DNA from 2 places in the Micromonospora sp. NPDC093243 genome. Region 1 is predicted to be linked to the other one. Evidence: riboswitches for the same ligand, from Rfam matches in the RefSeq annotation. Region 1 holds a riboswitch; the other holds the start of a gene.
The links. A riboswitch is a leader RNA that binds a small molecule or an ion and turns the genes downstream of it on or off. The one in region 1 is predicted to bind ZMP and ZTP.
Positions count from the first base shown of each region.

Region 2: another riboswitch for ZMP and ZTP. It lies ahead of ACIP9D_RS01485 (glycine hydroxymethyltransferase); the one in region 1 lies ahead of ACIP9D_RS12695 (bifunctional 5,10-methylenetetrahydrofolate dehydrogenase/5,10-methenyltetrahydrofolate cyclohydrolase).

Region 1 is NZ_JBIVNT010000003.1:657,030-672,667, reverse strand. Features, by position in the region: gene ACIP9D_RS12715 (dihydrofolate reductase family protein) at 1-35, shown strand, start outside; gene ACIP9D_RS12710 (alpha/beta hydrolase) at 79-1,680, opposite strand; gene ACIP9D_RS12705 (DUF2332 domain-containing protein) at 1,824-2,759, opposite strand; gene ACIP9D_RS12700 (FAD-dependent monooxygenase) at 2,962-4,074, shown strand; ZMP/ZTP riboswitch at 4,113-4,194, shown strand; gene ACIP9D_RS12695 (bifunctional 5,10-methylenetetrahydrofolate dehydrogenase/5,10-methenyltetrahydrofolate cyclohydrolase) at 4,214-5,104, shown strand; gene ACIP9D_RS12690 (vitamin B12-dependent ribonucleotide reductase) at 5,201-8,098, opposite strand; gene nrdR (transcriptional regulator NrdR) at 8,166-8,666, opposite strand; gene lexA (transcriptional repressor LexA) at 9,309-10,094, shown strand; gene ACIP9D_RS12675 (hypothetical protein) at 10,164-11,816, opposite strand; gene hflX (GTPase HflX) at 11,867-13,360, opposite strand; gene ACIP9D_RS12665 (NAD-dependent malic enzyme) at 13,491-14,957, shown strand; gene dapF (diaminopimelate epimerase) at 15,503-15,638, opposite strand, start outside.
Region 2 is NZ_JBIVNT010000001.1:303,309-318,946, forward strand. Features, by position in the region: gene ACIP9D_RS01470 (S8 family serine peptidase) at 1-1,247, shown strand, start outside; gene ACIP9D_RS01475 (hemerythrin domain-containing protein) at 1,379-1,879, shown strand; gene ACIP9D_RS01480 (SDR family NAD(P)-dependent oxidoreductase) at 1,940-2,746, opposite strand; ZMP/ZTP riboswitch at 2,900-2,989, shown strand; gene ACIP9D_RS01485 (glycine hydroxymethyltransferase) at 3,008-4,447, shown strand; gene ACIP9D_RS01490 (ribulokinase) at 4,554-6,221, opposite strand; gene ACIP9D_RS01495 (hypothetical protein) at 6,383-6,643, opposite strand; gene ACIP9D_RS01500 (alpha-hydroxy acid oxidase) at 6,740-7,840, opposite strand; gene ACIP9D_RS01505 (aminoglycoside phosphotransferase family protein) at 7,985-8,902, shown strand; gene ACIP9D_RS01510 (MmcQ/YjbR family DNA-binding protein) at 8,928-9,332, shown strand; gene ACIP9D_RS01515 (sialidase family protein) at 9,572-10,513, shown strand; gene ACIP9D_RS01520 (antibiotic biosynthesis monooxygenase family protein) at 10,541-10,861, opposite strand; gene ACIP9D_RS01525 (beta-ketoacyl synthase N-terminal-like domain-containing protein) at 10,854-12,104, opposite strand; gene ACIP9D_RS01530 (beta-ketoacyl-[acyl-carrier-protein] synthase family protein) at 12,101-13,375, opposite strand; gene ACIP9D_RS01535 (cupin domain-containing protein) at 13,372-13,773, opposite strand; gene ACIP9D_RS01540 (SRPBCC family protein) at 13,766-14,509, opposite strand; gene ACIP9D_RS01545 (acetyl-CoA carboxylase biotin carboxylase subunit) at 14,506-15,638, opposite strand, start outside.

The DNA of each region.
Region 1 (15,638 bases):
TGGTGCTGCTCCGCCACGAGCGCGCGGTGGGCTGAGGCACCACGACCCGATCGCGGCCGCGCCCTGGCCGGTGGCGGCTCAGACGCCGACGCCGCTGGTCTCGGTGACGACCCGGGCCAGCAGGTCGGTGAACGGGCCGGGTCGCTCGAAGAGTGACCGGTGGCCGGCCCCGTCGAGGACCACCCGCTCCTTGCGGGGCGCCTGGAGCTGGTCGTACCACTCCTTGAGCAGGGCCAGCCGGCCGGGCACCTCGTGGGCGCCGTCGACCAGCCAGACCGGCACCTGGAGCTGGCGCACCTGACGCCGGAGGTCGACGTCCTGCACCTTCGGGTAGAGCGCGTCGAACCCGTCCAGCGGCCCGACGAGCGCGTGCACCTGCTCCAGCAGTGTGTACTCCGGAACGTCGACGATCCCCGACGTCCCGACGCCCGGCCGGTCGTAGTCGAAGGCGCCCGCTTCGTTGGCGAGCAGCGCCTCGTAGGCGTACATCCGGTCGTAGGGCGGCGGGCCCAGCTCGGTGAGCTGATCGGCGAGGCCGTCGCGGCCGGTGCGGCGGGCCCAGGCGACGGTGTCGGCGTACTGGCGGCGGTCGGCTTCCCGCAGGTCGACCGCCTGCCCCACGCCGACGTAGGCGTAAAACAGCTCGGGGCGGCGCTGCACGGCGGTGACCCCGACCAGCGAGCCGCCGGAGTGCGCCACCAGGTAGATCTTCTCCTGCCGGAAGCGCGTCCGTAGCCGCTCCACCACGGCGACGAGATCGGCGACCTCGCTGTCCAGGGTGAACGACGACGACGGCGCGAAGGCGTCCCACGATTTCGCCGCGCCCCGCCGATCCAGGGTGGCCACCACGAACCGCTGCTCCAGCGCGGCGAGGTGCCGACGCATCGCGCCGATCTCCGACGAGCCCGGCCCGCCGGGCACGAAGAGCAGCACCGGCGCGGCCGGGTCGGCCCCGCGCAGCATCAGCCCCAGCGAGCGGGCCCCGGTGTCCACCGTGCTCAGCTCGGCGATGCCACCGTTGATCCGGTCGGTGCGGGCCGGCAGCGCCGCCACCACCGCCACCAGCAGGACCACCGCCGCCAGCAGACCCGTGGCACCCCGGCGCAGCCACACCCGACCCGGCCGGCGCGGCGCAGTCGTTGGTTGCCGGGCGGCGGCTGGCTCGCCAGCGACAGCCGATTGGTCGGCGATGGTTGATTCACCGGCGGCAGCCGACTGGTCAGCCGCGGCCGTCTCGCCGGTGGCCGCGGGTCCGCTGGCGGCTGGCGGTTCGCCGGCGACCGGCCGGGTCGCGCGCCGGGCGAGGCCGGCCCCGTAGGCCGCGCCGACCAGCAGCGGCAGCAGCGTGAACAGGCCGTGCAGGCCCCGCCCGAGCAGCAGCGCGGCGAAACCGAAGCCGCTCAGGTGCGGGGCGTCCACGGTCGGACCACGCAGCCGGATCCGCACCAGTTCCACCGCCACCGCGAAGAGCGCGGGCCCAGCGAGCATCGCCCAACGCGACCGGCTCAGCCAGCCGGCCACCAGGCCGACGGCGAGGCTGACCGCGACCGACGCGACGGCCTCGAAACCCGTGCCCGGCCCGCGCGGCGTCCAGTAGCCGACGGCCAGCCCCCAGAGCAGTGGCAGCAGGAACGCGGCCACAAGACCCGGCGTGGGACGCGGGAACGATGGCTTCGCCATGAGCACCTCACCAGGGTCGGGCCCTCGGGAGCCCGAGCCTACTGATGATCGATCTCACGCGCTGTCCCGTTCCGGTGACGGTCAGCCTTCGCTCACCCGACGCCGCCTTCGTCAGCTCGCGCGGGCAGCTCCGCGTCGAACCGTCACCCCATCCAGACCATCGCCTGCCCGTGCCCCCGGGTCCAGGCGAGCGGCGTTCCGTCCAGCGCGAGCACGTTGTGCATCGCCTCGCCGGGCGACGCCGGCAGCGCGGCGTGGGGCAGCACCTCCGGCGCCTCGTTCGCGAGCCAATGGCCGGGCAGTGCGCGTACCAGCTCGACGAACGCGTCGCGCCGGGGCTGGGGCACCTGGTAGAGCACCGAGGTGTGGAACACCACCAGCGTCGCGTCGGCCGGCGCCTGAGCGGCCAGCGCCGGGAGGTCGTCCACCAGGTCACCGCGGACCAGCCGCGGTGGCTCGGCCGCGGCGACGGCGGCCGCGGCGCGTAGCCGGGCCCGGCGGTGGGTCTGTTCCGGCCAGATCAGGGCATCCAGCCAGGCGATGTCGGCCGGGTCGGTCACGTCGAGCGGATTCAGGTCCAGACCTGCCCGCCACACCACCTCGGGCCGCGCGGCCGGCACCGGCACCCCGACCGCGGCGCAGTCGAGCACCGGCTCGCCCGCGCCGACCTGACGCTCGCCGTAGCGGTAGGCGTACCGGTCGGGGTAGAGGCAGAGCCCCGCGGACGCGCCGACCTCCAACAGGGCGAGCGGCTGCGGCAAGGCGGCGAGCACCGGCAGCAGCACGGCGCACCGCCCGGCCTCGTTCGTCTGGGTGGCCCGTACCCGCATCTGCGCCGCGATCGCCGGCCAGTTCGCCACCACGTGGTCGTGGAAGGCGGCCGGGTCGTCGAGCGGGCCGCCGAGCAGCCGTACGACGCCGAAGAGCAGATTGGGCTGCCGCTTGGCCGGCGGCAACTCGTCGAGCAGGTCCAGCAGCTCGCGATCGCGGGACACCGCGAGCGACAGACGCTCGTACGACGGCGAGACGCCCCGCGTCTCCCGGGTGCCGAACTCGACGTACGCATCGGCGGTCGTCATCCCCCGATCCTCGCAACCCACCCCGGCCGCTGTCCCAGGTCCGTGACGCAGCTCCCACCGGGCCCCGCGCAGTTCATCCGTGGTTCCCGCGCCCGTATCCCCGATGACGTCGGCCGCCTCCGGCACCTCGTAGAGTTCACCGCCGGCCGGCACGTCGAGCAGCAGCTCAGCCGGCGGTAGGGGCACCGAGGAGGAACTGATCGTGCGGGGCGAGGGGATCCGGGTACTGATCGTCGGCGGTGGCGTCGCCGGGCTGGCCACCGTCGCCGCGCTGGAGAAGTGGGGCGCGACGGTGGACGTCGTCGAGCGCTCCACCGGGCCCGCCGACTCCGGCACCGGCATCTACCTGACCGGCAACGCGACCCGGATGCTGGGCGAGTTGGGCCTGCGGGAGGCGGTCACGGACGTCGCCGTGCGGATCACCCGGCAGCGCAGCGCCAACCAGCGTGGTCGCCGCCTCTTCGACATCGACGTCGCCGCCCTCTGGCAGGGCGTCGGGCCCTGCGTCTCGCTGCCCCGGGCGCGGCTGCACCAGGCGCTTTTCGCCGGCGTCGGGGACGCCCCGATCCGGTGGGGCCATCAGCCGGTCGCGCTCGTGCAGGAGGGCGACCGGGTCGCGGTCGAGTTCGACGACAGCAGCACCGAACGCTACGACCTGGTGATCGGCGCGGACGGGGTGAACTCGGCCATCCGCCGGCTCGCCTTCGACGGGCAGGCGGCACGCCCCCTCGGCCAGTACGCCTACCGGTGGCTCGCCCCGCGGATCGACGCCGAGCCGGTCTGGTCGGTGCAGCTGGGGCGCGGCAAGCAGTTCCTGACGATTCCGATCAGCGCCGAGCAGACGTACTGCTACTACAACGACGGCCCGGTCGCCGACCGGCCGGGCTGGCGCGACGAGCTACGCGCGAGCTTCACCGAACCGGTCGCCACCCTGCTCGACGCCCTCGACTCCGACTCGAGCACCCTGCACGCCGGGCCGAACCAGGAGGTCGTACTCGACTCCTGGTCGCGGGGCTCGGTGCTGCTGGTCGGTGACGCCGCGCACGCCACCTCGCCGAACATGGCCCAGGGCGCGGCCATGGCCCTGGAGGACGCGTTGGTGCTGGCCGAGTCGCTGGCCGCCGCCGAGAGCCTCGCCGGGGCGCTGCGCGGGTACGAGCAGCGCCGCCGTCCGCGTACCGACTGGGTGCTCAGCCAGACCCATCGTCGGGACAGGGCCACCGGGCTGCCGCCGGTGCTTCGCGACGCGGTGCTGCGCCGCCTCGGCGAGAAGATGTTCCGGTCGAACTACGGCCCGCTCTTCGCCCAGCCCTGACCCCGGCGTGCCCGTCCGCCCTGGTGATACGGCATCATCGAGCTACCGGCGACTGGCGGCACAGGGATGGTGGAACCATCGGGGAGCCTCTCGCGGGCGTCGACCGCCTGGGCGCCCGCGCCGAGGAGTTCCTACCCAGATGACCAGCGCATCTACCGAGATCACCACGTCGGGCCCGGCCCGGCTGCTGCCCGGCGCGCCCGTCGCCGAGGCCGTCCTGGCCGAGACCTCCGCCGCTGCCGCCCGGCTGGCCAGCCGTGGAATCACCCCGAGCCTGGCCACCATCCTCGTCGGGGACGACGACGCCAGCGCGCGCTACATCGGCATCAAGCAGCGCCAGGCCGCCGCCCTCGGGTTCGCCTCCCCGCACGAGCACCTGCCCGCCACCGCCACCCAGGACGACCTGCACCGGGCCATCGCCCGCTTCAACGCCGACCCGGCCGTGCACGGGCTGCTCGTGCAGTACCCCGTACCGGCGCACCTGGACTACGACGCGGCGTTGCAGACCATCGACCCGGACAAGGACGTCGACGGCATGCATCCGCTCAACATGGGCCGACTCGCCGTCGGCGTGCCCGGCCCGCTGCCGTGCACCCCCGCCGGCATCGAAGCGCTGCTGGCGTACTACGACATCCCCGTCGCCGGCCGTGAGGTCGTCATCCTCGGCCGCGGCGCCACCCTCGGGCGGCCGCTGGCGATGCTGCTGTCGCAGAAGCGCCCGACCGCGAACGCGGCCGTCACCGTCGTACACACCGGTGTCCCCGACTGGCCGCGCTACACCCGCCGCGCCGACATCCTCGTCGCCGCGGCCGGCGTACCCAGCATCGTCCGACCCGAGCACGTCAAGCCGGGTTCCGTCGTCATCGGCGCCGGCGTCCGCTACGACGGGCGACGCCTCCTGCCGGACGTGGACGAGGCCTGCGCCGAGGTCGCCGGCGCCATCACCCCCCGGGTCGGCGGGGTCGGGCCGACCACCGTCGCGATGCTGTTCCGCAACGCCGTACGCGCCGCCGAGCGCGCCAACCAGTAGCCGGAAGTCCGCGCATACCAGTGGCCGCCCGACCCCGGTACCGGGGTCGGGCGGCCACTGTCGTTCAACCGCGTCGCAGCAGACGCTGCTCGTACGTCAGCTGCAACCGCTGGTGGAGCCGCAGCCCTCGCAGACGTAGCAGCTGCCGGCCGGGCGCATCTTCGTACCGCAGGTGAAGCAGAGCGGCGCGTCGGCGGCCTTGCCGATCACGGCCTCCAGCAGCTCCGTGCTGGAACCCACCGACGGCGCCGGCTTGGCGGCGACGATGTCGGCGGTCTCCTTGGCCGGCTGGGCGACCGGGCCGGTCTTCGGCTCCTCCGGCTTGGTCTCGACCGGGGCGGACGAGGCCATCGCGGTGAGCTCGGCACCGGTCACTGCGGCGCTCTCCGCCTCGGCCTCGGCCCGCAGCTGGGCGGCCCGCTCGCTGGCGGTGAAGATGCCCAGCTCCGCACGGCGCTCGTAGGGCAGGAAGTCCAGCGCCAGCCGACGGAAGATGTAGTCCATCACCGAGGCGGCCATCCGCACGTCCGGGTCGTCGGTCATACCGGCCGGCTCGAAGCGCATGTTGGTGAACTTGCTGACGTACGTCTCCAGCGGAACGCCGTACTGCAGGCCGATGGAGATGGCCACCGAGAAGGCGTCCATCACCCCGGCCAGGGTGGAGCCCTGCTTGGACATCTTGAGGAAGACCTCGCCGAGGCCGTCGTCCGGGTAGGACGACGCGGTGAGGTAGCCCTCGGCGCCGCCGACGGAGAAGGAGACCGTCTCCGACGGGCGCTTCTTCGGCAGCCGCTTGCGCACCGGCCGGTACTCGATGACCTTCTCCACCGCAGCCGGGGCGGCCGGGGCGGCCTCGACGGCGGCCGGCTCGGTGGCCTTGTTGGACTTGGCCACCGAGAGCGGCTGGCCGACCTTGCAGTTGTCCCGGTAGATCGCCAGCGCCTTGAGGCCGAGCTTCCAGCCCTCGAAGTAGATCTTCTCGACGTCCTCGACGGTGGCCGCCTCCGGCATGTTGACCGTCTTGGAGATGGCGCCGGAGACGAACGGCTGGATCGCCGCCATCATCCGCACGTGGCCCATCGGGGCGATGGAGCGCTCGCCCATCGCGCAGTCGAAGACCGGGTAGTGCTCCGGCTTGAGGCCGGGGGCGTCCACCACGTGGCCGTGGTCGGCGATGTGCTCGACGATCGCCTCGACCTGCTCCTCGGGGTAGCCGAGGCTGCGCAGCGCGCGCGGAACGGTCTGGTTGACGATCTGCATCGAGCCGCCACCGACCAGCTTCTTGAATTTGACCAGCGCCAGGTCCGGCTCCACGCCGGTCGTGTCGCAGTCCATCATGAAGCCGATGGTGCCGGTCGGCGCGAGGACGCTGGCCTGCGAGTTGCGCCAGCCGTTCTTGTCGCCGATCTTGTTGCCCTGGGTCCACTGCTTGGTGGCCTCGCGGACGATCGCGGTGGCCACGGTGCCGGCCGGCTTGATCTCGTCGTTGGCGGCGGCGTGCTTGCGCATGACCCGCTTGTGCGGCTCCGCGTTGCGGGCGTAGCCGTCGTACGGGCCGACGACGCCGGCCAGCTCGGCGGACCGGCGGTAGGCGGTGCCGGTCATCAGCGAGGTGATCGCCGCGGCGACCGAGCGGCCCTGCTCCGAGTCGTACGGCATGCCGGAGGCCATCAGCAGCGCGCCGAGGTTGGCGTAGCCGATGCCGAGCTGCCGGTAGGCCCGGCTGGTCTCACCGATCTTCTCGGTCGGGAAGTCGGCGAAGCAGATCGAGATGTCCATCGCGGTGATGACGAACTCGACCGACTTGACGAACTTCTCCACCTCGAAGCTGCCGTCGGCGCGGAGGAACTTCATCAGGTTCAGCGAGGCCAGGTTGCACGAGGAGTTGTCCAGGTGCAGGTACTCCGAGCACGGGTTCGACGCGGTGATCCGGCCGGTCTCCGGGCAGGTGTGCCAGTCGTTGATCGTGTCGTCGTACTGCAGGCCGGGGTCGGCGCACTCCCAGGCGGCCTGGGAGATGGTGCGGAACAGCTTCTTGGCGTCAATGGTGTTGATCACCGAGCCGTCCAGCCGGCCACGCAGGTCGAAGCCGCCGCCGTTCTCCACCGCCGTCATGAACTCGTCGGAGACCCGCACCGAGTTGTTGGCGTTCTGGTACTGCACGCTGACGATGTCGGAGCCGCCGAGGTCCATGTCGAACCCGGCGTCACGCAGGGCGCGGATCTTGTCCTCTTCGCGCGCCTTGGTGACCACGAACTCCTCGATGTCCGGGTGGTCCACGTCGAGGATGACCATCTTGGCCGCCCGCCGGGTGGCGCCGCCGGACTTGATGGTGCCGGCCGAGGCGTCGGCGCCACGCATGAAGCTCACCGGGCCGGAGGCGGTGCCGCCGGAGGAGAGCAGCTCCTTGGAGGAACGGATCCGGGACAGGTTGACCCCGGAGCCGGAGCCGCCCTTGAAGATCAGCCCCTCCTCCTTGTACCAGTCGAGGATCGAGTCCATCGAGTCGTCGACCGCGAGGATGAAGCACGCGCTGACCTGCTGCGGCGACGGCGTGCCCACGTTGAACCAGACCGGCGAGTTGAAGCTGAACACCTGGTTGAGCAGCATCCAGGTCAGCTCGTGGGCGAAGACCTCGGCGTCCGCCGGGTTGGCGAAGTAGCCGTACTCCTCACCGGCGGTCCGGTAGGTGGTGACCACCCGGTCGATCAGCTGCTTGAGCGACCACTCCCGCTCCGGGGTCCCCACCGCGCCCCGGAAGTACTTGGTGGTCACGATGTTCGCCGCGTTGACGCTCCACGACTCGGGGAACTCCACCCCGCGCTGCTCGAAGTTGATCGAGCCGTCCCGCCAGTTCGTCATGACGACGTCCCGGCGCTCCCAGCTGACCTCGTCGTACGGGTGGACCCCCTCCGTCGTCCAGACCCGCTCGATCTTGAGGCCCGCGCCAGCCTTGCTCCGTGACCTGCTCGCTGTCACACCATCCCCCGGCATCTCATCCGCCCCCTCGTCCACACGGCCGCCTGCCGTGCGATCCGACTGTCAGTAACTCGCAAAAAAATCAGCTGGTACGGCCGGCGGCCTCGACCGCGTCGGCCCCGTTGCTCTCCCGGGCGCGGGCCGCGGCCCGCAGCGTCTCGATCTCGCGCTCGAAGTCGGCGAGCGAGTCGAAGGACCGGTAGACACTGGCGAACCGCAGGTAGGCGATCTCGTCCAGGTCACGCAGCGGGCCCAGGATCGCCAGCCCCACCTCGTGGCTGGGGATCTCGGCGGCGCCCTTGGCCCGCACGGTCTCCTCGACGCGCTGTGCGAGCAGCGCGAGCGAGTCGTCGTCCACCGGCCGGCCCTGGCACGCCTTGCGCACCCCGCCGATGATCTTCGTCCGGCTGAACGGCTCGGTCACCCCGCTGCGCTTGACCACCGCGAGGACGGCCTCCTCCACCGTGGTGAACCGCTTGCCGCACTCCGGGCAGGACCGTCGCCGCCGGATGAGCTGGCCGTCGTCGGCCTCCCGCGAGTCGACCACGCGGGAGTCGGCGTGCCGGCAGTACGGACACCGCATCGCTGACCTCCTTGATCGACTGCTGCCGCACCGGGCACTCCCGGACACCATCGGCCACGGCGGCGCCATCGCTCGAATGGCCGCCCGCCGTGCGACTGTACGGGAGTGCGGTCGGTAGTCGGACCCAACCTATAGGCAACTTACGCCCATGTGACTACTACATCTAGGGGTCGACCGTATGTCGCCGACGGACCCGGGTCAAGTTGGCCGGCGTGTCCGGCGCGTCACCCGGCACCACGGCCGATCCGCCCCGCCCGACCCGGCCGCGCCCCGATGACCGACCCGCCGGGAAGCCCAACGGGCGGACCCTCGCGGGGTTACCGTCCGGCCGGCCGAGCCCACCCGACCGTCCGGCGGAGCGCACGATCGGAGCGGCGAAGCTTCGAACACACGTACCAACCGACGTACCATCTATCAGAACAGGCGTACGAGGGGAATGGTTTTCGCCGCGACACGCCGGTGAGACGTCGTACAGATGTTTGAAAATGACCGATCTCACCTATACGGTCAAGAACAACCGGTCGCGGCGGATCTCACCGCACCGGCCACCGCACCACCCCGCAGCGCACCATCATGCACAACCGCACCACCGCACGCACCACGAGCCGCCAAGGCACCCAGCGCCGACCAGGGAGGACGGACGTGACCGAGGACCGGGCCAGCCGGCCGAAGCACCCGCAGCAGATCGCCGAGGCGGGTCCACCGGCCACTCGGCGCCGGAGCGCCGCGCGCAGCCGGACGGGCCAGCCCACCGTGCGCCCGGTCACTCCGGTGGTCAGCGCCTTCCCCGACCCCGCGTCGGTCGACCTGACCGCCCGGCAGCGGCGGATCCTGGAGTTCATCCGCACCTGGGTGGAGCGGCACGGCTACCCGCCGAGCGTCCGGGAGATCGGCGAGGCGGTCGGCCTGGTTTCGCCGTCCAGCGTCGCCTACCAGCTCAAGGAGCTGGAGAAGAAGGGCTTCCTGCGGCGCGACCCCAACCGCCCGCGGGCGGTCGACGTCCGCGCCCCCAGCGACATCGTCGACGACGAGCTGACCCGCGCCCAGCGCCCCGCCCCGGCCTACGTGCCCATGCTGGGCCGGATCGCCGCCGGTGGGCCGATCCTCGCCGAGCAGGCGGTGGAGGACATCTTCCCGCTGCCCCGCGAGCTGGTCGGCGAGGGCGAGGTCTTCATGCTCCAGGTCAAGGGCGACTCGATGCTCGACGCGGCGATCTGCGACGGCGACTGGGTGGTGGTCCGCCAGCAGCCGACCGCCGAGGCCGGCGACATCGTGGCCGCGATGCTCGACGGTGAGGCGACCGTCAAGACCTACCGGCGTCGCGACGGGCACGTCTGGCTGATGCCGCAGAACCCGGCCTTCGACCCGATCCCCGGCGACGACGCCACCATCATGGGCCGGGTCGTCGCGGTGCTGCGCCGGATCTGACGCAGCCGCCACGGGTGACCGCCGAGCAGGCGGTCACCCGGGCCATGCCGTTCAGTGATCGGGCGAGGTTCAGTAACGGTCGCCCCGGTAGGCGCGACCGCCACCGGGGTACTGGTCGTAGGGATCCCCGTCGTCGCGCCGGCGCCCACCGCGCTGACCCCGGTAGTCCGGGTCGGGCCCGCCACGCCGGGGCGGCTCCGCGCGACCGCCGCCGTAGCCGCCACCTCGGGGCGGCTGCCCGCCGCCGGGCTGGCCGCCGTACACGCCGTTGCCGGGACGCCCGCCGGCGGGCGGGCGGCCCCCACCGGAACCCCCACCGCCGTAGACGCCACCACCGCCACCACCGCCGGCCGGACGGGCACCGCCGTAGACGCCGCCTGAGCCGCCGGCCGGTCGACCACCGCCACCCGAGCCGCCGGCCGGTCGACCACCGCCGTAGACGCCACCGCCGGCCGGCTCCGCAGGGCCGCGGCCCGGACCGCCGCCGTAGACCCCGCTGCCCGCGGGGGCGCCGCCGTAGACCCCGCCACGAGCGCCCCGGTCGTCGTCCGCCCGCCCACCGGGCAGGTCGTCGTCACGCTCCGAGCCACCGGGTCCGTCGTCGGGGGCCGGCTTGCGCCGGGCCCGCAGGATGCCGACGATGCCGGCGCCGACCAGCAACGCGCCGACCACGCCGACCGCGGCGATCAGATAGGTGAGGTCGGTCAGGCTGAGGCTGCTGAACCAGGACGGGCCGGCAGCCGACTTGGCCGCCGCCTCGTCGGAGACCGGCACCGCGCCAGTCGTGGAGGGGGTGTAGCTGAGGATGTCGACCGGGTCTTCCTCGGTGAACTGCCCGCCGTCGGAGACGGTGAGGAAGGTCTTCCCGTCGGTCGAGTAGCTGATCGCCTCGCCGAACGGGTCGGTCAGCGGCGTCACCCGGGGCTTGCCGGTGGTGAGCGCCCCGACGATGTCACCGCCGGCGACGTCGTACTCGAAGGCGTCGGCGTAGGTCCGCAGCACGACCTTGCTGCCGTCGGGCGACCGGGTGGCCCCGGTGATCGCCACCCGGCCGAAGGTGTTGAGCGGGTTCTCCGTCTGCGTCTTGGGCAGCGTGATCTCGCCGACCTTCGCCATCGGCACCGGGTCGGTGTCGCCGTTCTTGAGCGCGCCCGACGGACGGTAGATCTCGGCCTTGCCGGAGGTCACCTTGGTGATGACCAGCGGCTTGTTGTCATCGCCGATCAGCAGCGCTTCGGCGTCGTGCGGCTTGCCCTCCGGATAGGAGAGGCGGTGCAGCACCGGCCGCTTGGTGCCGGCGACCGGCATGGTCCAGACCGCCACCCGCTCGCGGCGGGTCTTCGACGTGACGTTGTCGCCGGTGTCGGCGATCCAGATCGTCTTGCCGTCCGGGGAGAGCGCCAGGTCCTCGGTGTCGAACGGGCCGCCGCCGGAGTAGCTGACCGGGTCCTTCGAGATCTTGCACTTGGTGTCGAGGTAGAAGACCCGCTTGCGGGCCTCGATCTCGGTGCCGTCGTTGATGACGATGTAGCCGCTCTTCGTCGCCACCAGACCGGAGAGCTCACGCAGTCGCTCGTCGGCGATCGTGCACCGCTTCTTGCCCGGTACGGGCTCGGGGGCGGGGGCGGCCGGGGCGGGTGCCGCCAGTGCGGCTCCGGTGAACGCCACGGTCGCCCCGAGCATTCCGAGGGCGACCGTGACCGAGGAAACAGCGCGGCGCATTGCGCCAGTGTCGCATGTCCCAGGTTTCCACCGGGTGACGCCGGTACGGCTCACGCCCCGGCCGGGACCGCGCGGCCCTCCTCGTACGGGGCCAGCTCGGCGGCGAGCGCCTCGTTGACCCGCACGTGCAGCCGGGTGCCCTCGGGCAGGTGGGAGGTGCTGAGCACCTCGCCGTGCCGGTGCACCCGGGCCACCAGATCGCCGCGGTCGTAGGGCAGTACCGCCCGGACCTCCACCGCCGGCTGCGGCAGCCGCGCCTCGACGGCGGCCCGCAGGTCGTCCATGCCGCGTCCGGAACGGGCCGAGGCGAAGATCGCGTCCGGCCAGAGCCGCTTCAACCGCAGCAGGGTCTCCTCGTCGGCCGCGTCGGTCTTGTTGACGACCAACAGCTCGGGCAGCCGGTCGGCGCCCACCTCGGCGAGCACCTCGTGCACCGCCCGGACCTGCTCCTCCGGATCCGGGTGGGTGCCGTCGACCACATGCACCACCAGGTCGGCTTCGGCGACCTCCTCCAGCGTCGAGCGGAACGCCTCGACGATCTGGTGCGGAAGGTGCCGGACGAACCCGACCGTGTCGGAGAGGGTGTAGAGCCGCCCGTCGGCCGCGGTGGCCCGGCGGGTGGTCGGGTCGAGGGTGGCGAACAGCGCGTTCTCGACCAGCACGCCCGCGCCGGTCAGCCGGTTGAGCAGGCTGGACTTGCCGGCGTTGGTGTAGCCGGCGATGGCCACCGCGGGGATCGCGTTACGGGAGCGACGGGAGCGCTTCGTCTGGCGTACCGTCCGCATGCCCTTGATCTCGCGGCGCAGCCGGGAGATGCGGGTGCGGATCCGGCGCCGGTCGGTCTCCAGCTTGGTCTCACCGGGACCACGCAGACCCACGCCACCGCCGGCGCCGCCGCCGCGGGCGCTACCACCGGTCTGCCGGGACAGCGTCTCACCCCAACCGCGGAGCCGGGGCAGCAGGTATTCGAGCTGGGCCAGCTCAACCTGCGCCTTACCTTCCTTGCTCTTGGCGTGCTGGGCGAAGATGTCGAGGATCAGCGCGGTCCGGTCGACGACCTTGACCTTGGTGCGCTGCTCCAGGTTGCGCAGCTGGGACGGGGAGAGCTCACCGTCACAGATGACCGTGTCGGCGCCGGTGGCGAGCACCACCGAGCCCAGGTCGTCGACCTTGCCGCGACCGATGTAGGTGGCCGGGTCGGGTCGGTTGCGCCGCTGGATGAGCCCCTCGAGCACCTGGGAGCCGGCGGTCTCGGCCAGTGCGGCCAGCTCGACGAGCGAATTCTCGGCGTCACGCTGGCTGCCGTCGGTCCAGACGCCGACGAGCACCACCCGCTCCAGCCGGAGCTGGCGGTATTCCACCTCGGTGACGTCGGTGAGCTCGGTGGAGAGGCCGGGGACCCGCCGCAGCGCCTGCCGCTCCGACAGCTCGAACTCGCCGGTGGTGGCGTCGAGCTCCTCGTCCTCGAAGGGAGCGACGACGGTGTCCTGGTCTCGCAAGCTGTTCTCCTGTCCGTTCTGCCGGGTACTGAGCAATCCTGACATGTAGCAACGCCCGACGCACCTGCTATATGCCCGTGGCCGTACCCACCGGTAGCGGGGTCGGATGCCGGCCGAGCTGGGCATGCGGGTAGAAATGCGAGTCGAGCCGCTCAGCGCTGACGGAGGGAACACTGTGGCCATCACCCGCTTGCCGAGTGCCGGATTCTCCATCACGATCCGGATCGCCGTACCGGCGGACGCCTCGTCGATCGGGCGGTTGACCACCTCCGTCGGGGAGGCCGGGGCGATCGTGACCGCGCTGGACGTGGTCGACTCCGATCCGACGCACGTGCTCGTCGACCTCACCTGCGACACCGCCGACGCCGGGCACGCCGACCAGGTCGTCGAGGCGCTGACCGCGCTCGACGGCGTGGACGTCCGCAAGGTTTCCGACCGGACCTTCCTGCTGCACCTGGGCGGCAAGATCGAGGTCACCCCGAAGGTCGCGCTGCGCACCCGCGACGAGCTGTCCCGGGCGTACACCCCCGGGGTGGCCCGGGTCTGCATGGCGATCGCGGAGAACCCCGCGGACGCCCGGCGGCTGACCATCAAGCGCAACACCGTGGCCGTGGTCAGCGACGGCTCGGCGGTGCTGGGCCTGGGCAACCTCGGGCCGGCCGCGTCGCTGCCGGTGATGGAGGGCAAGGCCGCGCTGTTCAAGCGCTTCGGCGGGGTGGACGCCTGGCCGGTGGTGCTCGACACCCAGGACACCGACGAGATCGTCGCCATCGTCAAGGCGATCGCACCGGCGTACGGCGGGATCAACCTGGAGGACATCGCCGCGCCGCGGTGCTTCGAGATCGAGGCCCGGCTGCGCGAGGCCCTGGACATCCCGGTCTTCCACGACGACCAGCACGGCACCGCGATCTGCGTGCTGGCCGCGCTGACCAACGCGCTGCGGGTGGTGGGCAAGCAGCTCGCGGACGTCCGGGTGGTCGTCTCCGGCGCCGGCGCCGCCGGCACCGCGATCATGAAGCTGCTGCTGCGTCAGGGCGTCGGCGACATCATCGCGTACGACCGGCAGGGCGCCCTGCACCGCGGGCTCAGCGACCTGAACCCGGCCTGGCAGTGGCTGGCCGACAACACCAACAGGGAGAACTACTCCGGCGACCTGCCCGGGGCCATCGAGGGCGCGGACGTGTTCATCGGGGTGAGCGCGCCGAACCTGCTCACCGGTGACGACATCGCCAAGATGGCCAAGGACGCGATCGTGTTCGCGCTGGCCAATCCGGACCCGGAGGTCGACCCGCGCGAGGCGCGCAAGTACGCCGCGGTCGTCGCCACCGGCCGGTCGGACCAGCCCAACCAGATCAACAACGTGCTGGCCTTCCCGGGTGTGTTCCGCGGCATGCTGGACGCGCACGCCGAGGAGTTCACCGAGGAGATGGCGATCGCCGCCGCCCGGGCCATCGCGGACGTGGTCGGCGAGGAAAAGATCAACCCCACGGTGATCGTGCCCAGCGTCTTCGACTCCCGGGTCGCCCCGGCGGTGGCGGCAGCGGTCCGCGCCGCCGCCAACAACCCGTCCCCGGTGCCCGCCGCCGACCCCGGCCCCGCCGACCTCCCCGAGATCGCCGCCGGAGCCTCCGCGACCCCCTGACCGTTCCTTCCGGCGCCGCAGCCGCCCGGCATACCCGCCGGGTAGCACGGCCCGGTTGGCAGGTCCGCCCGGCACGTCCCTTGGAACGCTCGGCCCGTCCGGCGTCTGCCACCGGAAGGCACAAGCCGCCCGGTACCGCCCCGGGAGAGGCCGGCACCGCCCGGGAGGGGAAGGCCGTCGCACGCTTTGCTCTGCTTCAGCCACGGCAACACCCGGTGTTCGGATAGCGGACGCCGGGTGTTGCCTCTGCTACAGCAGAGCAAAGGCTGCGGAGGGGTTGGCGCCGCGGCGCCGGCTGACGAGGATGGCCCCGCCAGGTCGGCGACATCGCGGTATGCGGCGTGCCGGGATACCGCCAGGTCGGCGACTCGCGGTATGCGGCGTGCCGGGATACCGCCAGGTCGGCGTAACGGAGTCGATCATCCGAAGGGAGGCCGGGTCATTCGCGGCGCGGCCGGATCAGGCCGCAAGGGCGGCCGGGTCATCCGCAGCGCGGCCGGGTCACGCCGGAAGGGCGGCCGGGTCAGGGCAGGAGAGCGGCCGGGTCAGGGCATCAGGGCGGTGGGGATGACCTCACCGGTGGCGAGCAGTACGGCAGGGCCGGCCAGCCAGCAGGAATCCGGGGTGACGGTGACCGTGAGACGACCGCCGGGGACGTCGACCGCGACCACGCCGGTGTCC
Region 2 (15,638 bases), on a different contig from region 1:
TGCTCGTCGTCCGCTCCACGAACCCCGCCTTCGCCACCGCGGTGGCCGGCGCCGGAGTCGAGTCGGTCGCCGCCACCACCGGCCTGGGCACCGCGCTCGACGAGGGCGAGACCGTGCAGGTCGCCGCGGCCGACGCCACGAACGTCACCGCGGACCCGACCGGGGAACCCCTCTTCGGCCAGCAGTGGGACATGCCGATGATCGGTGTCCCGCAGGCGCACGCCATCAACGCCGGCAGCCCCGACGTGCTGGTGGGCGTGCTGGACAGCGGCATCTCCAGCAGCCACCCCGACCTGGCGAGCCAGATCGCCAAGGACAAGAGCACGTCCTGCGTCGGCGGGGTCACCGACACCACCGAGGCGGCCTGGAACCCGACCACCTCCGACCACGGCACCCACGTGGCCGGCACCATCGCCGCCGCCGTCAACGGCGTCGGCGTGACCGGCGTCGCTCCGGGCGTCAAGGTGGCCGCCGTCAAGGTGGTCAACGACGACGGCTACATCTTCCCGGAGGCGGCAGTCTGCGGCTTCGTCTGGGCCGCCGAGCACGGCATGCAGGTGACGAACAACAGCTACTTCATCGACCCGTGGGAGTTCAACTGCCGCAACGACGCGCGTCAGCGCCCGGTGTGGCAGGCCGTGCAGCGGGCCATCCGCTACTCGCAGAGCAAGGGCGTGCTGAACATCGCGTCCGCCGGTAACTCCAACGTCGACCTGGCTCACAAGTTCGTCGACGCGGGCAGCCCGAACAACGGCACCCCCGAGGTCCGGGAGATCAACAACGCCTGCGTCGACCTGCCGGCCGAGTCGCCGGGTGTGCTGACCGTCTCGGCGGTCGCACCGACCGGAAAGAAGAGCTACTACTCCTCCTACGGCCTCGGCGTCGTGGACGTCACCGCTCCCGGTGGTGACAGCCGCTTCCGTACCGGAGGCGTCAGCCCGACCACGACCGACCAGATCCTGTCGACCACCTTCAACACGGCGACGCGGACCAACGGCTGGGGTTGGAAGCAGGGCACCTCGATGGCCAGCCCGCACGCCACCGGCGTCGCGGCCCTGGCGCTGTCGGCCCACCCGGGCATGACGCCGGGGCAGCTGGCCTCCTTCCTCGAGCGGACGGCGGAGGCGCTGCCGTGCGAGGAGGGCGTCTGGGAGCCGCGGCCCGGCTTCCCGGCCACCTGCAGCGGGGGCAAGCGCAACTCGTTCTACGGGGCGGGCATGGTCAGCGCGTACAACGTGGTGAAGTGACCACATCGCACGGATGACGGTGGGGCCCGGCGCGCAGGCGCCGGGCCCCACCCCGTTCGAGGGACAGTTGTTTCCGCAGTTCAGTCCCGGGGTACCGGACGATCACCTGACACAGTCGAGGAGGTCCGCCGGTGTCCACTGATGCCATCGTCCTGCTGAAAGAGGACCACAAGGAGATGCGCCGCCTGTTCAAGGCCTTCCAGGATGCCGAGGAGGGCCCCGCGAGCCAGCGGGGCAAGCTGGTGGGGCAGATCGTGGAGGCGCTCACGGTGCACACCTACCTGGAGAACGAGGTGATGTACCCGGAGGTCCGCAAGCTCCTGCCCGACCTGGAGGACGACATCCTCGAGTCGTACGAGGAGCACCACGTGGCGGACGTGCTCTGCGCCGAGCTGCACGCCATGACGGCGGAGGACGAGCACTTCAACGCCAAGACCACGGTGCTGATCGAGAACGTCCTGCACCACGTCGAGGAGGAGGAGCAGGAGTGGTTCCCCAAGGTGCGTGAGGCGCTCGGCCGCAAGCAGCTCCAGGAGATCGGCGAGCGGATGATCGCGCTGCGGGCCGACGCGCCGCGCAAGCCGACCGACCCGAAGGCGATCAAGAAGTCGGTGGACGCGGTCACCGCCTGACAGCCCCGAAGACGTGGACGGGCCCGGCATCGCCGGGCCCGTCTTGCGTGTGCCGCAGGTTCAGTCGGCCGAGCCGGGCTCGGCCATCTTCCGGTGCTGCTCGGACTTGAGCTTGTCCGGAACGATCTTGCCGACCGCGGTCTGCACCTTGTTCATCAGCGAGCCGGCCGTCACCGTCTGATCGCCCTTCATCAACGCCGCGAAGCCCTGCTCGGCCACCGTCCGCGGGTCGTCCTTACGGCCGGCGCCCACCCGGGTGTCCTGCATCTGGGCCCGTTCGAAGAACTCGGTGTCGGTCGGGCCGGGCATCAGGGAGGTCACCGTGACACCGGTCTCCTTCAGCTCGTTGCGCAGCGCCTCGGCGAAGGACTGCACGAACGACTTCGAGGCGTTGTAGACCGCCTGGAACGGCCCCGGCATCGTCGAGGCGATCGAGGAGGTGAGCAGCACCCGGCCGGCCCCCCGCTGCACCATGCCGGGCAGGATCCGCTTGGCGAGGTGCACCGTCGAGCGCACGTTCAGGTCGACGATGTTCAACTCGTCGGCCAGGTCGGTGCCGCCGACGAACGCGCCCCCGGCGCCCCGGCCGGCGTTGAGCGCCAGCGCGGCGACCGGGCGCCCGGTCGCCGCCACCGCCGCGGCCAACTCCTCCACCCCCTCGTGCCGCGCGAGGTCGACGCGGACCGGCTGGACCCGAGGGCCGCCGTCGCGCCGCAGCCGCGCCGCGGCCGACTCGATGCCGTCGTCCTCGGCGGCGATGACCAGGTCGAATCCGTGCTCGGCGAACTGGACTGCCAGTTCGTACCCGATGCCGCTGGACGCCCCGGTCACCACGGCGAGCGGCCGGTCGCTGCTCGGTGTGGTCATGGTCGTGCTCCTTCCCGCGAGTACCGGCCGCGTCCGCACCGGATCACGGCCGTCCGGATACGTGTGCCCCGCCACGGCGCGCCCAACCACCCGGGCCGTGGCCGACTCGCGGCCGAGGTCGGCCTGGCCGGCCCCGGCCGACCCGGTAGGATCGGCGCGGGCCGTGACTGGCGCGTGGGGATGGGGAACCATCGGGGAGCGGCCCCGTCATGAGGACGCATGCCGAGCGCCTGGGCCTTCCGTACGCCAGTTGGAGGTCGCATGCCGTCGCCGAACGCCGAATCCACCGCCTTCCGCAGCGCGCTCGAGGTGATCCGTGCCGTCGAGCCCCGGGTGGCCGACGCGATCACCGCCGAGCTGGGTGACCAGCGCGAGTCGCTGAAGCTGATCGCCAGCGAGAACTACGCCTCCCCGGCCACCCTGCTCGCCATGGGCAACTGGTTCAGCGACAAGTACGCCGAGGGCACGGTGGGCCGCCGCTTCTACGCCGGCTGCCAGAACGTCGACACGGTCGAGGCGCTCGCCGCCGAACACGCCCGGGAGCTGTTCGGCGCGGCGCACGCGTACGTGCAGCCGCACTCCGGCATCGACGCCAACCTGGTCGCGTTCTGGGCCGTGCTGGCCGACCGGGTGGAATCCCCGGCGCTGAAGAAGGCCCAGGTCCGCCAGGTCAACGACCTCACCGAGGCGGACTGGTTCGCGCTGCGCCGGGAGCTGGGCAACCAGCGGATGCTCGGCATGTCGCTCGACGCCGGCGGGCACCTCACCCACGGTTTCCGGCCGAACATCTCCGGCAAGATGTTCGACCAGCGCAGCTACGGCACCGACCCGGCGACCGGTTTGATCGACTACGACAAGGTCGCGGAGATCGCCCGGGAGTTCAAGCCGCTGATCCTGGTCGGTGGCTACTCGGCCTACCCGCGGAAGGTCAACTTCCGGATCCTGCGGGAGATCGCCGACTCGGTGGGCGCCACCTTCATGGTGGACATGGCGCACTTCGCCGGGCTGGTCGCCGGCAAGGTCTTCACCGGCGACTTCGACCCGGTGCCCCACGCGCACATCGTCACCACCACCACGCACAAGTCGCTGCGCGGCCCGCGCGGTGGCATGGTGCTCTGCCAGCCGGAGCTGGCCGACCAGGTCGACCGGGGCTGCCCGATGGTGCTCGGCGGCCCGCTGCCGCACGTGATGGCCGCGAAGGCCGTCGCGCTCGCCGAGGCCCGCCGCCCGGACTTCGCCGACTACGCCCAGCGGATCGTGGCGAACGCCCAGGCGCTCGCCGAGGGGCTGCTGAGCCGCGGCGCCAACCTGGTCACCGGCGGCACCGACAACCACCTGGCGATCATCGACGTCACCTCGTACGAGCTGACCGGCCGGCAGGCGGAGCAGGCGCTGCTCGACGCGGGCATCGTCACCAACCGCAACTCGGTGCCGCAGGACCCGAACGGCGCCTGGTACACCTCCGGCATCCGGATCGGCACCCCGGCGCTGACCACCCGGGGGCTCGGCGCGGCCGAGATGGACCAGACCGCCGAGCTGATCCACACCGTGCTCAGCCAGACGAAGCCCGGCGCCAACGCCGACGGCACCGCGTCGAAGGCCAAGTACGTGCTCGACCCGGCCATCGCCGACAAGGTCAGCCGCCAGGCCAGCGAGCTGCTGACCGGCTTCCCCCTCTACCCCGCCGTCGACCTCACCTGACGCCCGACCCCCGCTTGTCGATCATGCAGTTGTGGTGCCCGGATGGTCCCGCTTCGCGGAGTGCGTCCCCCACCACAACTGCTTGATCGGCGGGAGCCACCGCTGGTCAGGGGGTTAGGGCGCGGTTGCGGAGGGCGCGCAGGCGGTGCAGGACGTCGCTGCCGCCGCGGCCGAAGTGGTCGTGCAGGCGGCGGTACTCGGCGTACAGCTCGTCGTAGGCGGCGGCCCGGGCCGGGTCGGGGTGCCAGGTCTCGCGCCGGTGGGCGCCCATCGCGGCCGAGGCGGCCGGCACGTCCGGGTACGCCCCGGCGGCCGCCGCCGCGTGGATCGCCGCGCCCAGCGCCGCCGGGTGCGCCGAGTCGAGCACGTGCAGCGGGCGGTTCAGCACGTCGGCGTAGATCCGCAGCAGCAGCCGGTTACCGGTGAGGCCACCGGCGGCGGTCAGCTCGTCGACCTCGACCCCGGCCGCGGTGAACGCCTCGACCACGGTCCGCGCGCCGAAGGCGGTGGCCTCCAGCAGCGCCCGCCAGATTTCCTCCGGGCGGGTGGCCAGGGTCAGCCCGAGCAGCACCCCGCTCAGCTCGTGGTCCATCAGCACCGAGCGGTTGCCGCTCTGCCAGTCCAGGGCGAGCAATCCGTGCCCGCCCACCGGCTGGTCGGCGGCGAGCCGGTCGAGCAACTGGTAGGGACTCTCGCCACGGCGCTGCGCCTCGGCGGCGTACCCGGCGGGCAGCGCGTGCGTCACGTACCAGGCGAAGATGTCCCCCACCCCGCTCTGCCCGGCCTCGTAGCCCCAACTGCCCGCGGTGACCCCGCCCTCGACGGCGCCGCAGACCCCGGGTACCTCGTGGTACCGCTCCGCGTTCATGATCAGACAGGTGGACGTGCCGAGCACCGCGAGCATCCGGCCCGGCGCGACCGAGCGGGCCGCCGCCGCGGTGACGTGCGCGTCGATCGCGCCGACCGCGACCGGGATGCCCGGCGGCAGGCCGGTCCACCGGGCCGCCTCGGCGGTGAGCCCACCGGCCCGGGCGCCCAGCGGCGCGAGCGGCCCGTCGACCCGGTCCAGCAGCCCGTCCAGCCGTGGGTGCAGCGCGCGGAGGAAGTCCGCGGACGGGTAGCTGCCGTCCTGGCGCAGTCCCTTGTAGCCGGCGGCGGAGACGTTGCGGGTCTCCCGGCCGCAGAGCTGCCAGACGATCCAGTCGGTCGTCTCGATCCAGCGCTGCGCCCGGTCGAAGAGCTCCGGGTCCTCCTCCAGCAGCTCCAACGCCTTGGCCAGCTGCCACTCGGCGGAGACCCGCCCGCCGTAGCGGGCCAGCCAGCTCTCGCCGCGTTCGGCGGCGAGGGCGTTGATCCGGTCCGCCTGCCGCTGCGCCGCGTGATGCTTCCACAGCTTCGGGTACGCGTGCGGCCGCCCGCGCAGCCCGGGCAGCTCACAGAGCGGGGTGCCGTCGGCCAGGGTGGGCAGCACGGTGCAGGAGGTGGCGTCGACGCCGATGCCCAACGCGTCCCGCGGGCGTACGCCGGCGGCCCGCAGCGCCGCGGGAACCGCCACCCGCAGCACCTCGCGATGATCCGCCGGGTCCTGCAGGGCCCACTCCGGGGGCAGCGGCGTCCCGTCGGGCAGCCGGCCGGTGATCACCCCGTGCCGGTAGGGGTGCACCGCCGCGCCCAGTTCGGCGCCGTCGGCCACGTCGACCACCACGGCTCGGCCGGAGAGCGTGCCGAAGTCCACCCCGACCACGTACCGGCGCCCGGCTGCGGGCTCACCCACCGCTGCTCCTCCTCCCGCCGCCGCTGGACGCGCGCGGCGGGAGGAAACGCTAGCAACACTGCGGGGTGAACGGCAGCCGGCCGGTGGTGAGCCGGGGGGTTACCGCTACGCGCCCCGGGCGACCGGCTGGGCCACCGGAGGCGGACGGTTGAGCGGCCGGCTCAGGCGATCGGGCGCTTCAGGTGGTAGCGGTGCACCTCGGTGCTGCCCTGCACGTTGTTGACGTCCTCGGCGGCGGAGACCAGTTCCCAGCCGTCCCGGCCGACCCGGTTGAGGTGCGCGATCGCGGTGTCGCCGTACGCGGTGATGTCCTTACGGGACCCGTCGGGGGCGTACCAGACGAACGAGACGTGGAAATTGCGGCCCTGCCCCTGATAGCGGCGGACCAGCAAGGCGTACTCCCAGGCAACCATGGGGCCCATTATGACCGTCCATCCAGGACGCCGAAACGGCGGCGGTCGCGCTTTGCCACCCGGTGAACGCGCTGTGTCAACCCGTCGTGACGGTGACCGGCTCGGTCAGCCCGACGCGACGGTGCGTAGCTGTCCGGCGGCCGCCGAGTCGGGGCACCCGGCCAGGGCCAGCGCGTCGCGCAGCTCGGTGGCGAGCAGGTCCAGCGCCGCCTCGGCGGCGGGCCGCCCACCGGCGGCCAGCGCCCAGAGCAGCGGCCGGCCGACCAGCACACCGGCGGCGCCGAGCGCCAGCGCCCGCAGCACGTCGGTGCCGCCACGCACGCCGCTGTCCAGCAGCACCTCGCACCGGTCGCCGACCGCGTCGACGACCTCGGGCAGCATGGTGACGCTGGCCGGCGCGCCGTCGAGCTGACGGCCGCCGTGGTTGGAGACCACCACCGCGTCCGCGCCGACCCGTACGGCGTCTTGCGCGTCCCGCGGGTCGAGCACGCCCTTGACCACCAGCGGCAGGTCGATCCGCTCCCGCAGCCAGGCCAGGTCGGCCCAGCTCAGCGCCGGGGCGAAGGCCGCACCGGGGCGCGCTCGCAGCTGGGACACCCCGGGGGTGCCGCCGTGCGCCAGGTCGTCCCGCCCGTTGGGCAGGTTCGCGGCGGCCACCTGCGCCGGGAGCCGGAACGCGTTGCGCAGGTCCCGCAGGCGCCGGCCCAGCACCGGCACGTCCACGGTCACCACCAACGCCTGGCAGCCGGCGTCCCGCACCCGGGCCAGCAGGTCCAGCACGAGCCCCTTGTCGCGCAGCCAGTAGAGCTGGAACCAGACCGGGGCGCCGGTCGCCGCCACCTCCTCGATCGGGGTGCTGCCCAGCGTGCTGGCCAGGTACGGCACGCCCGCCGCGCCGGCCGCCGCGGCCAGCGCCAGTTCCCCGTCGGGATGCACCAGCCGCTGGTAGGCCATCGGCGCCACCCCGACCGGCATCGCGTACCGGTGCCCGAGCAGCCGGGCGGTCAGGTCCGGAACCTCCACCCCGCGCAGCACCCGGGGCAGCACCGCGACCCGGTCCAGGGCGGCGCGGTTGGCGCCCAGGGTGACCTCGGCGCCGCTGCCACCCTCGATGTAGTCCCAGACGTCCGGCGGGAGCACCGCCCGGGCCCGCTCGGCGTAGTCGGCCAGGCAGGCCGGCGGCGCGTCGGCCGGCAGGTCGGTCACGTTCGGCTCAGCCCGTTGCTCGACGTCCACACCCGCCATCCTTCCCACGCCGCCCCACCACGGGCAACGTCCCGCGGTGTCGGGGCCGCGGCCCGGTGCGGAAACGGGTTGCGTGGATGGCGCCGGCCAACCAGCCTCGGACGGATGGACCAGGACCGGACGGCACCGCCCACTCGTGTCGCGCTGCGCGACCGCATCGACGTGTCGCTGGTACGCCGGCTCGTCGCCGCGCAGTTCCCCCGCTGGGCCGGCCTGCCGGTGCGCCCGGTCGAGGAGGGCGGCTGGGACAACCGCACCTTCCACCTGGGTGACGCGATGACCGTGCGGCTGCCCAGCGACGAGGGGTACGCGCTCCAGGTGGCCAAGGAGCAGCGGTGGCTGCCGGTGCTCGGGCCGCGACTGCCGCTCGACGTGCCCACCCCGCTGGCTCAGGGCGAGCCGGCTGCGGACTACCCCTACCCGTGGTCGGTCTACCGGTGGATCGACGGGCGCACCGCCCGGCGGGACCGGATCGCCGACCTCACCGAGTTCGCCACCACCCTGGCCGGCTTTCTCGCCGCGCTCCAGCGGGTCGAGCCCGGTGGCGGGCCGGCGGCCGGCGCGCACAGCGCCTGGCGCGGCGCCCCGCTGAGCACGTACGACGAGGACACCCGGCGGGCGATCGACCGGCTGGGTGGGCGGATTCCGGTCGAGACGGTCAACGCGATCTGGGCCGAGGCCCTCGACGCGACCTGGGCCGGGCCGCCGGTCTGGTTCCACGGCGACGTCGCGTACGGCAACCTGCTGGTGCGCGACGGGCGGCTCGCCTCGGTGATCGACTTCGGCTGCTGCGGGGTCGGCGACCCCGCCTGCGACGTGGTCATCGCCTGGACGCTGCTCGACGACGGCAGCCGGGCGGTGTTCCGCGACGCGCTCGCCGTCGACGCGGCGACCTGGGCGCGCGGTCGGGGTTGGGCGCTGTGGAAGGCGCTGATCAACCTGGACAACGCCGACCCGGCGCGGACGGCCGAGGCGCGGCACGCCCTGGGCCAGGTGCTCGCCGAGTGGACGGCGTCCCGCTGACGCCGCGAGGCCGTACCCTGAGGCGATGGCCAGCTGGGAGGACGTGCGACGAATCGCCGCGACCCTGCCGGAGACGACCGAGCACGGGTCGTACGACGGGCTGCCGGCCTGGCGGGTGCGGGGCAAGCCGTTCGTCTGGGAGCGCCCGCTGCGCAAGGCCGACCTGGCCGCCCTCGGTGACGCCGCCCCGGACGGGCCGATCCTCGGCGCCCGCGTGCCCGACGTGGGCGCCAAGGAGGCGCTGCTCGCCGACGACCCCGAGGTCTACTTCACCACCCCGCACTTCGACGGCTATCCCGCGGTGCTGGTCCGGTTGGAGCGCATCGAGCTGGCCGAGCTGACCGAGCTGATGGTCGAGGCCTGGTACGACCGCGCCCCGAAACGGCTCGCCGCCGCGTACCGGGCGCAGGGCACGGCGCAGGCGAACTGACGAGGATTCAGCCCGACGGCCGACCGCACGTCGGTCAACCGGGACGGCGGGATCGACCTCCGGGGATCGGGAGCCGGCAGCTCGCCCTCCAGCCGGCAGCAGGGACAGCGGATCCGCCGTGGCCTTCCCGGCGGGCGGTTCCCGGATGTTCGCCGGCCGTTCGCCGCAGGGCCGCCCGGGCGTACGGTCCCGCGCCGTAGCGTGGTCGGCCGGACCGGACGCCCAGGAGGCCGCCGCGCATGACCTTGTCACCGATCGGCCGCAGCACTGACGTCCAGGTCACGGCGGTGCGCCGGATCGGCGACAGCGCGCCGCACAGCGCCTTCACCGACCTGGTCCGGCACGACGGCGGGTGGTTCTGCGCGTTCCGCGAAGGCAGCACGCACGTCTCCGGCGACGGGGTGATCCGGGTGCTCAGCTCCCCGGACGGCCGGTCCTGGAGCTCCGCGGCGGTGCTGCGCCGCGAGGACACCGATCTGCGCGACCCGCGGTTCGTGTCGCGCCCCGACGGTCGACTGCAACTGCTCGCCGCCGCCGTGACCGGCGAGGCCACCAAGAAGTTCCGGACCGTCGCCTGGCTCTCCCGGGACGGGCGTCGCTGGGGCGATCCGACGCCGGTCGGTGAGCCGGACGTCTGGGTGTGGCGGGCGGCCTGGCACGACGGCGCCATGTACGGCGTCGGCTACGCCACCCGGGAGCCGCGCTTCGTCCGGCTCTACCGCAGCGGTGACGGCCTCGACCTGCACCCGGTGGCGCCGACCCTGTTCGCCGGCGGCTACCCGAACGAGTCGGGGCTGGTCTTCGACCCGGACGGCACCGCCACCTGCCTGCTGCGCCGGGACCGGGAGACGGCCACCGCGCAGCTCGGCCGGGCTCGACCCCCGTACCGCGACTGGGAGTGGACCGACCTGGGCGTCCAGGTGGGTGGGCCGGCCCTGCTCCGGCTGCCGGACGGCCGGCTGCTCGCCGGGGTACGGCTGCTCGACGACCCGGTACGCACCGCGATCTGTGCCGTCGACACCGAGCGGGGCGAGCTGACCGAGCTGGTCGCCCTGCCCTCCGGCGGCGACACCAGCTACCCCGGCCTGGTCTGGCACGACGACCTGCTGTGGGTCAGCTACTACTCCTCACACGAGGGACGCACCTGCGTCTACCTGGCCGAGGTCGTCCTGAGCCGCTGAGTCGCGCCCACCCCCGAGCTCGCCCGCTCAGGCCAGCGCCGGGGTCTGCGCGTGGATGTAAAAGCGCAACGACCGGGCGTCGGTGAAGCACTCCCGCATCGGCCGGACCAGCTCGCGGTGCTCCGGGCTGCGCTCCCACGCCTCGAAGTCGGCCAGTCGCGCCCACTCGCTGGTGATCAACCACTGCTCCCGGTCGGCCGAGGAGCGGCACACCTGGTCCACCAGGTGCCCCGGCACCCCGCCGGCCACCTGATGCCGGATCGCCTCGTACGCCGCCAGGAACGCCGCGGTGCGCTCCGCCGGCACCCGTACCAGGAACACCACCCGGGCCCGCTGTTCGTCAGCCATCTTCGTCCTCTCTCGACGGTGCCGCCCCGCGCAGCACCAGCGCGCTGTTGAAGCCGTCGAAACCCCGGGCGCAGACCAGCGCGACCCGGCTGCGCGGCCGTCGGTGCTCGCGCAGGAAGTCCAGCTCGCAGCCGTCGGCCACCTCGTCCGGGCCCGCCGAGGCGGGCAGCGTGTCGTGCCGGAAGGCGAGCAGCGCGGTGGCCACGTCCAGCGCGGCGCCGCCCTGGTGGGCCCGGCCGGTGAGTGGCTTCGCGGTGCTCACCGGGGGCGGCCGGTCGCCGAAGACCGACCGCAGCGCGGTGGCCTCGGTGCGGTCGTAGCGGGGCACGCCCAGCGCGTCGGGCAGCACCAGGTCCACCGCGTCCGCGCCGACGCCGGCCCGGTCCAGGGCCAGCCGCATCGCCCGGGCGTACTGGGTCGGGTCGCCGGCGCTCTGCGGGCCGGTGTGCGCCGCGTCGTGGGTCGCGCCCCAACCGGTCAGCTCGCCGTAGACCCGCGCGCCACGGGCCAGCGCGTGCCCCAGCTCCTCCACCACGAAGACCGCCCCGCCCTCGGCCGGCAGGTAGCCGCTCGCCCCGGCGTCGAACGGCCGGTACGCCCGCTCCGGGTCCGCGACGTCGCTGAGCAGGCCGGAGCTCAGCTGACAGGCCAGGGCGTACGGGCTCAGCGGGCACTCGGTCGCCCCGGCGATCACCACCGGCGTGCCCCGGCGCACCGAGCGGACCGCGTGCGCCAGGCTGTCCAGTCCGCCGGCCGTCTCGCTGACCAGCACCCCACACGGCCCCTTGAACTGGTGGTGGATGGAGAGCTGGCCGACGCTGGCCGCGTAGAACCAGGCGATCGACTGGTACGCCCCGACGGTGCGCGACGGGCCACCCCAGAGCCGTTGCAGCTCCCGCTGGCCGAACAGGTTGCCGCCGGAGGAACTGGCCAGGGTGACCGCGTAGCCGTACGGGTCGGGGGCCTGCTCGGGCAGCCCGGCGTCGGCCAGCGCCAGCCGGGTGGCGGCGAACCCGAGGTGCGTCCACCGGTCGGTCTGCACCAGCTGTCGGCTCGCCGCGTATCCGGTGGCCTCGAAACCGGTCACCTCGCCGGCGAACCGGGTCGGGTACCCGGCCGGGTCGAACAGCGTGATCGGCCCGGTGCGCCGGGTGCCGGCCAGCACCGTACGCCAGTGCGCCGCCGCGCCGACGCCGCTCGGGGCGACCACCCCGATCCCGGTGACCACCGCCCGGGCGGTCACGCGGCCACCGCCCCGGGCAGCCGGCGGAAGATCATCGCGGACTGGAAGCCGCCGAACCCGCTGCCCACCGAGAGGGCGACGTCGACCGGCAGCTCCCGCGCCTCGTTCGGCACGTAGTCCAGGTCGCACTCCGGATCCCGGGTGCTCCAGTTGGCGGTCGGCGGCACCACCCCGAACTCGATGGCCAGCGCGCAGGCGGCCATCTCGATCGAGCCGATCGCGCCGAGCGAGTGCCCGACCATCGACTTGATCGAGCTGACCGGCACCCGGTACGCCGCGTCGCCGAGCGCCCGTTTGAACGCGGCGGTCTCGTGCCGGTCGTTCTGGCGGGTGCCGGAGCCGTGCGCGCTGATGTAGGAGACCTGCTCCGGGGCCAGCCGGGCCTGCCGCAGTGTCGCGGAGATGGCCAGCGCCATCTCCACCCCGTCCGGTCGCAGCCCGGTCATGTGGTAGCCGTTGCTGTGGCTGGCGTACCCGGCGACCTCGCAGTAGATGTGCGCGCCGCGCCGCCGGGCGCGCTCGGCCTCCTCCAGCACCAGCACCGCCGCGCCCTCGGCGAGCACGAAGCCGTGCCGGTCGGCGTCGAACGGGCGAGAGGCGTGCGCGGGGTCGTCGTTGTCCGGGCTGGTCGCCTTGATCGCGTCGAACGAGGCGACGGTGACCGGCGAGATCGGCGAGTCCGCCGCGCCGGCGAGCACCACGTCCGCCTCACCGTCGGCGATCAGCTGGTGGGCGTACCCGATCGCGTCGATCCCGGAGGTGCAGCCGGTGGAGACCACCTGGGCCGGGCCGTGCAGGCCGTGCCGGCAGGCCACGTCGGCGGCGAGGCTGCTGGGCACCAACGCCTGGTAGAGGTAGGGCCCGCCACGGGCCGGGTCGACGAGCCACCGACGGCCGGCGTCGCTGACCGCGACGTACTGCTGCTCCAGCGCCATGGTGCCGCCGACCGCGGTGCCGAGCACCACCCCGGCGCGGTCCCGCTCGGCGTCGGTGAGCGCCAGGCCGGCGTCGGCGATCGCCTCGTCGGCGCAGGCCAGCGCGAACTGCACGTAGCGGTCGGAGCGCCGCAGCTCGGCCTCGGTGATCCCGGCGGCGACCGGGTCGAAGTCGCACTCCGCGGCGATCCGGGACCGGAACGGCGACGGGTCGAAGAAGGTGATCCGCCGCGTCGCCGTCCGCCCCTCGGTGATCGACTTCCAGAACCGGTCCCGGGTGGCGCCGCCCGGGGCGACCACGCCGATCCCGGTCACCACCGTGCGGCGCCCGGTCACGACGCGCCCCGCTCGACCAGCTCGGTGTCGACGTGGCCCAGGTCCGGCCGGGGCGCGAGAGGTCCGAGGTGGAAGACCACCTCGGCCGGCTCGTCACCGGTGTTGCGCAGCCGGTGCCGCACGTTGATCGGCACGAAGAGCGCCTCACCGGCGGCCAGCGGCACCGGCCGGTCGTCCAGGTCCACGGTGATCTCACCCCGGGCCACGTAGAGGAACTCCTCGCTGTACGGGTGGTAGTGCTCGGCGATCCGCTCGCCCGGCTGCAACGCGGCCACCCCCATGAAGCCGGAGGTGCTGCCGACGGTGCGCGGGCCGAGCAGCACCCGCAGCTCGCCGCCGCGCCGCCGGTCCGCCGGCACGTCCCGGGCGGCGATCAGGGGCAGGGTCTGCTCACTCATCACCGGCCCCCGTCGCCCCGCCGACCGGCACGGCCTCGCCGGTCTGCACCCGGCGTTCGATCCGCTCCTTGATCACCGCGAGCTGCACCGCGCTGTTGGCGTTGATCCGCTCGGTCATCCCGACGTTGTCCACCGGCGCGGTCGGCTTCATCGCGAAGTCCTGCACCCAGGTCATTCGGGTGCCCTCGAGCTCCTCGGCGTAGCGCCAGTGGATCCGCATGTACTCGAACGGCCCGGTCTCCACCCGGTGTGCGTGCACCTGCCGGGCGATCGGGTCGGCGACGCGTTCGCTCACCCAGCTCCACGACACCCCGTTCTCGTCCGGGTGCATGGTGAGCCGGAACCGCACCGTGTTCCCGGCCCGGTGCAGGATCTCCACCACGGCGTACTCCGTGAACAGCTCGGTCCAGTTCGGCACGTCGTTGGTGATCTCCCAGACCAGCGGCAGCGGCGCGGCGATCACGATGCTGTTCTCGGTGTGCCCCGGTTGCGCCGAGCGCCGGGCGACCAGGTTGGCCACGGCCGGGATGCTCAGCTGCGCGGCCTGCTCGGGGATCTGCACCCGCCACCGGTCGGCGACGACCGCGGAGAGTTCGAGCAGCGCGAGGGAGTCCAGGCCGAGCTCCTCCAGGGACGCGGCCGGCGCGCGGGCGGCGGCCTCGGCGTCCAACCCGCAGTGCGCCACCAGGATGTCGGTGATCTCGGCGGTCAGCGGTTGGCCTTGGGTGACGGTCATCGGGTCCTCCTGGGTCGTGCGGACGATCCGGCCGTGGCCGGCGGACGGGTGGCGGTCACCGGCGGGGCCGGCGGTGGTTCATGCGCGCCGGCCGGGCTCGTGGCCGCGGGGTGCTCGCCGGCGGCGAGCAGCCGGTCGACCAGCCCGGTGGTGTAGCGGCCCTTGCGGAACCCGGCGTCGTCGAGGACCCGCCGGACGAACGGGATGGTGGTCCGCACGCCCGGCCCGGCCACGTCGAACTCGTCGAGCGCGCGTTCCAGCCGGTTCAGCGCCAGCTCGCGGTCCGGCGCCCAGACGGCCACCTTGGCCAGCAGCGAGTCGTAGTGCGGGCCCACCACGTACCCGGGCCGGCCGTGGGTGTCCACCCGGGTGAACGGGCCACCGGGCGGCAGGAACCGCTCCAACCGACCCGGGGTGGGCGCGAAGTCGCGCTCCGGATCCTCCACGTTGACCCGGCACTCGACCGCCACCCCGTGCAGCCGGATCTCGTCCTGCCGCCAGCGCAGCGGGACCCCGGCGGCGATGTGCAGCTGCTCGTGCACCAGGTCGATCCCGGTGATCATCTCGGTGACCGGATGCTCCACCTGGATCCGGCAGTTGATCTCCAGGAAGTGGAACCGCTCCTCGGCGTCGACCAGGAACTCCAGCGTGCCGGCGCCGGTGAAGCCGACCTCGAGCGCGCCGCGCAGCGCGGTCTCCGCGATCGAGTCGAGGACGCCGGCGGGTAGCGCCGGGGCGGGCGCCTCCTCGACCAGCTTCTGGTGCCGCCGCTGCACCGAGCAGTCGCGGGTGCCCAGGTGCACCCCGTTGCCGTGCCCGTCGCAGAGCACCTGCACCTCGACGTGCCGGGCCTCGGTCAGGTAGCGCTCGACGTAGACCCGGTCGTCACCGAACACGGCCTGCGCGGCCGCCCGGGTCTTCGCGTACGCCCGGGGCAGCTCCGCCGCGGACCAGACCACGGTCATGCCCCGGCCACCACCTCCGGCCGCCGCCTTCACGATCACCGGGTAGCCGATCTCCGCGGCCACCTCGGCCGCCTCGGCCGCCGTGGGGACCGGCTCCACGCTGCCCGCCGGCAGCGGCAGGCCGGCCCGGCGCATCAGGGCCCGGGCGGAGGACTTGTCGGCCA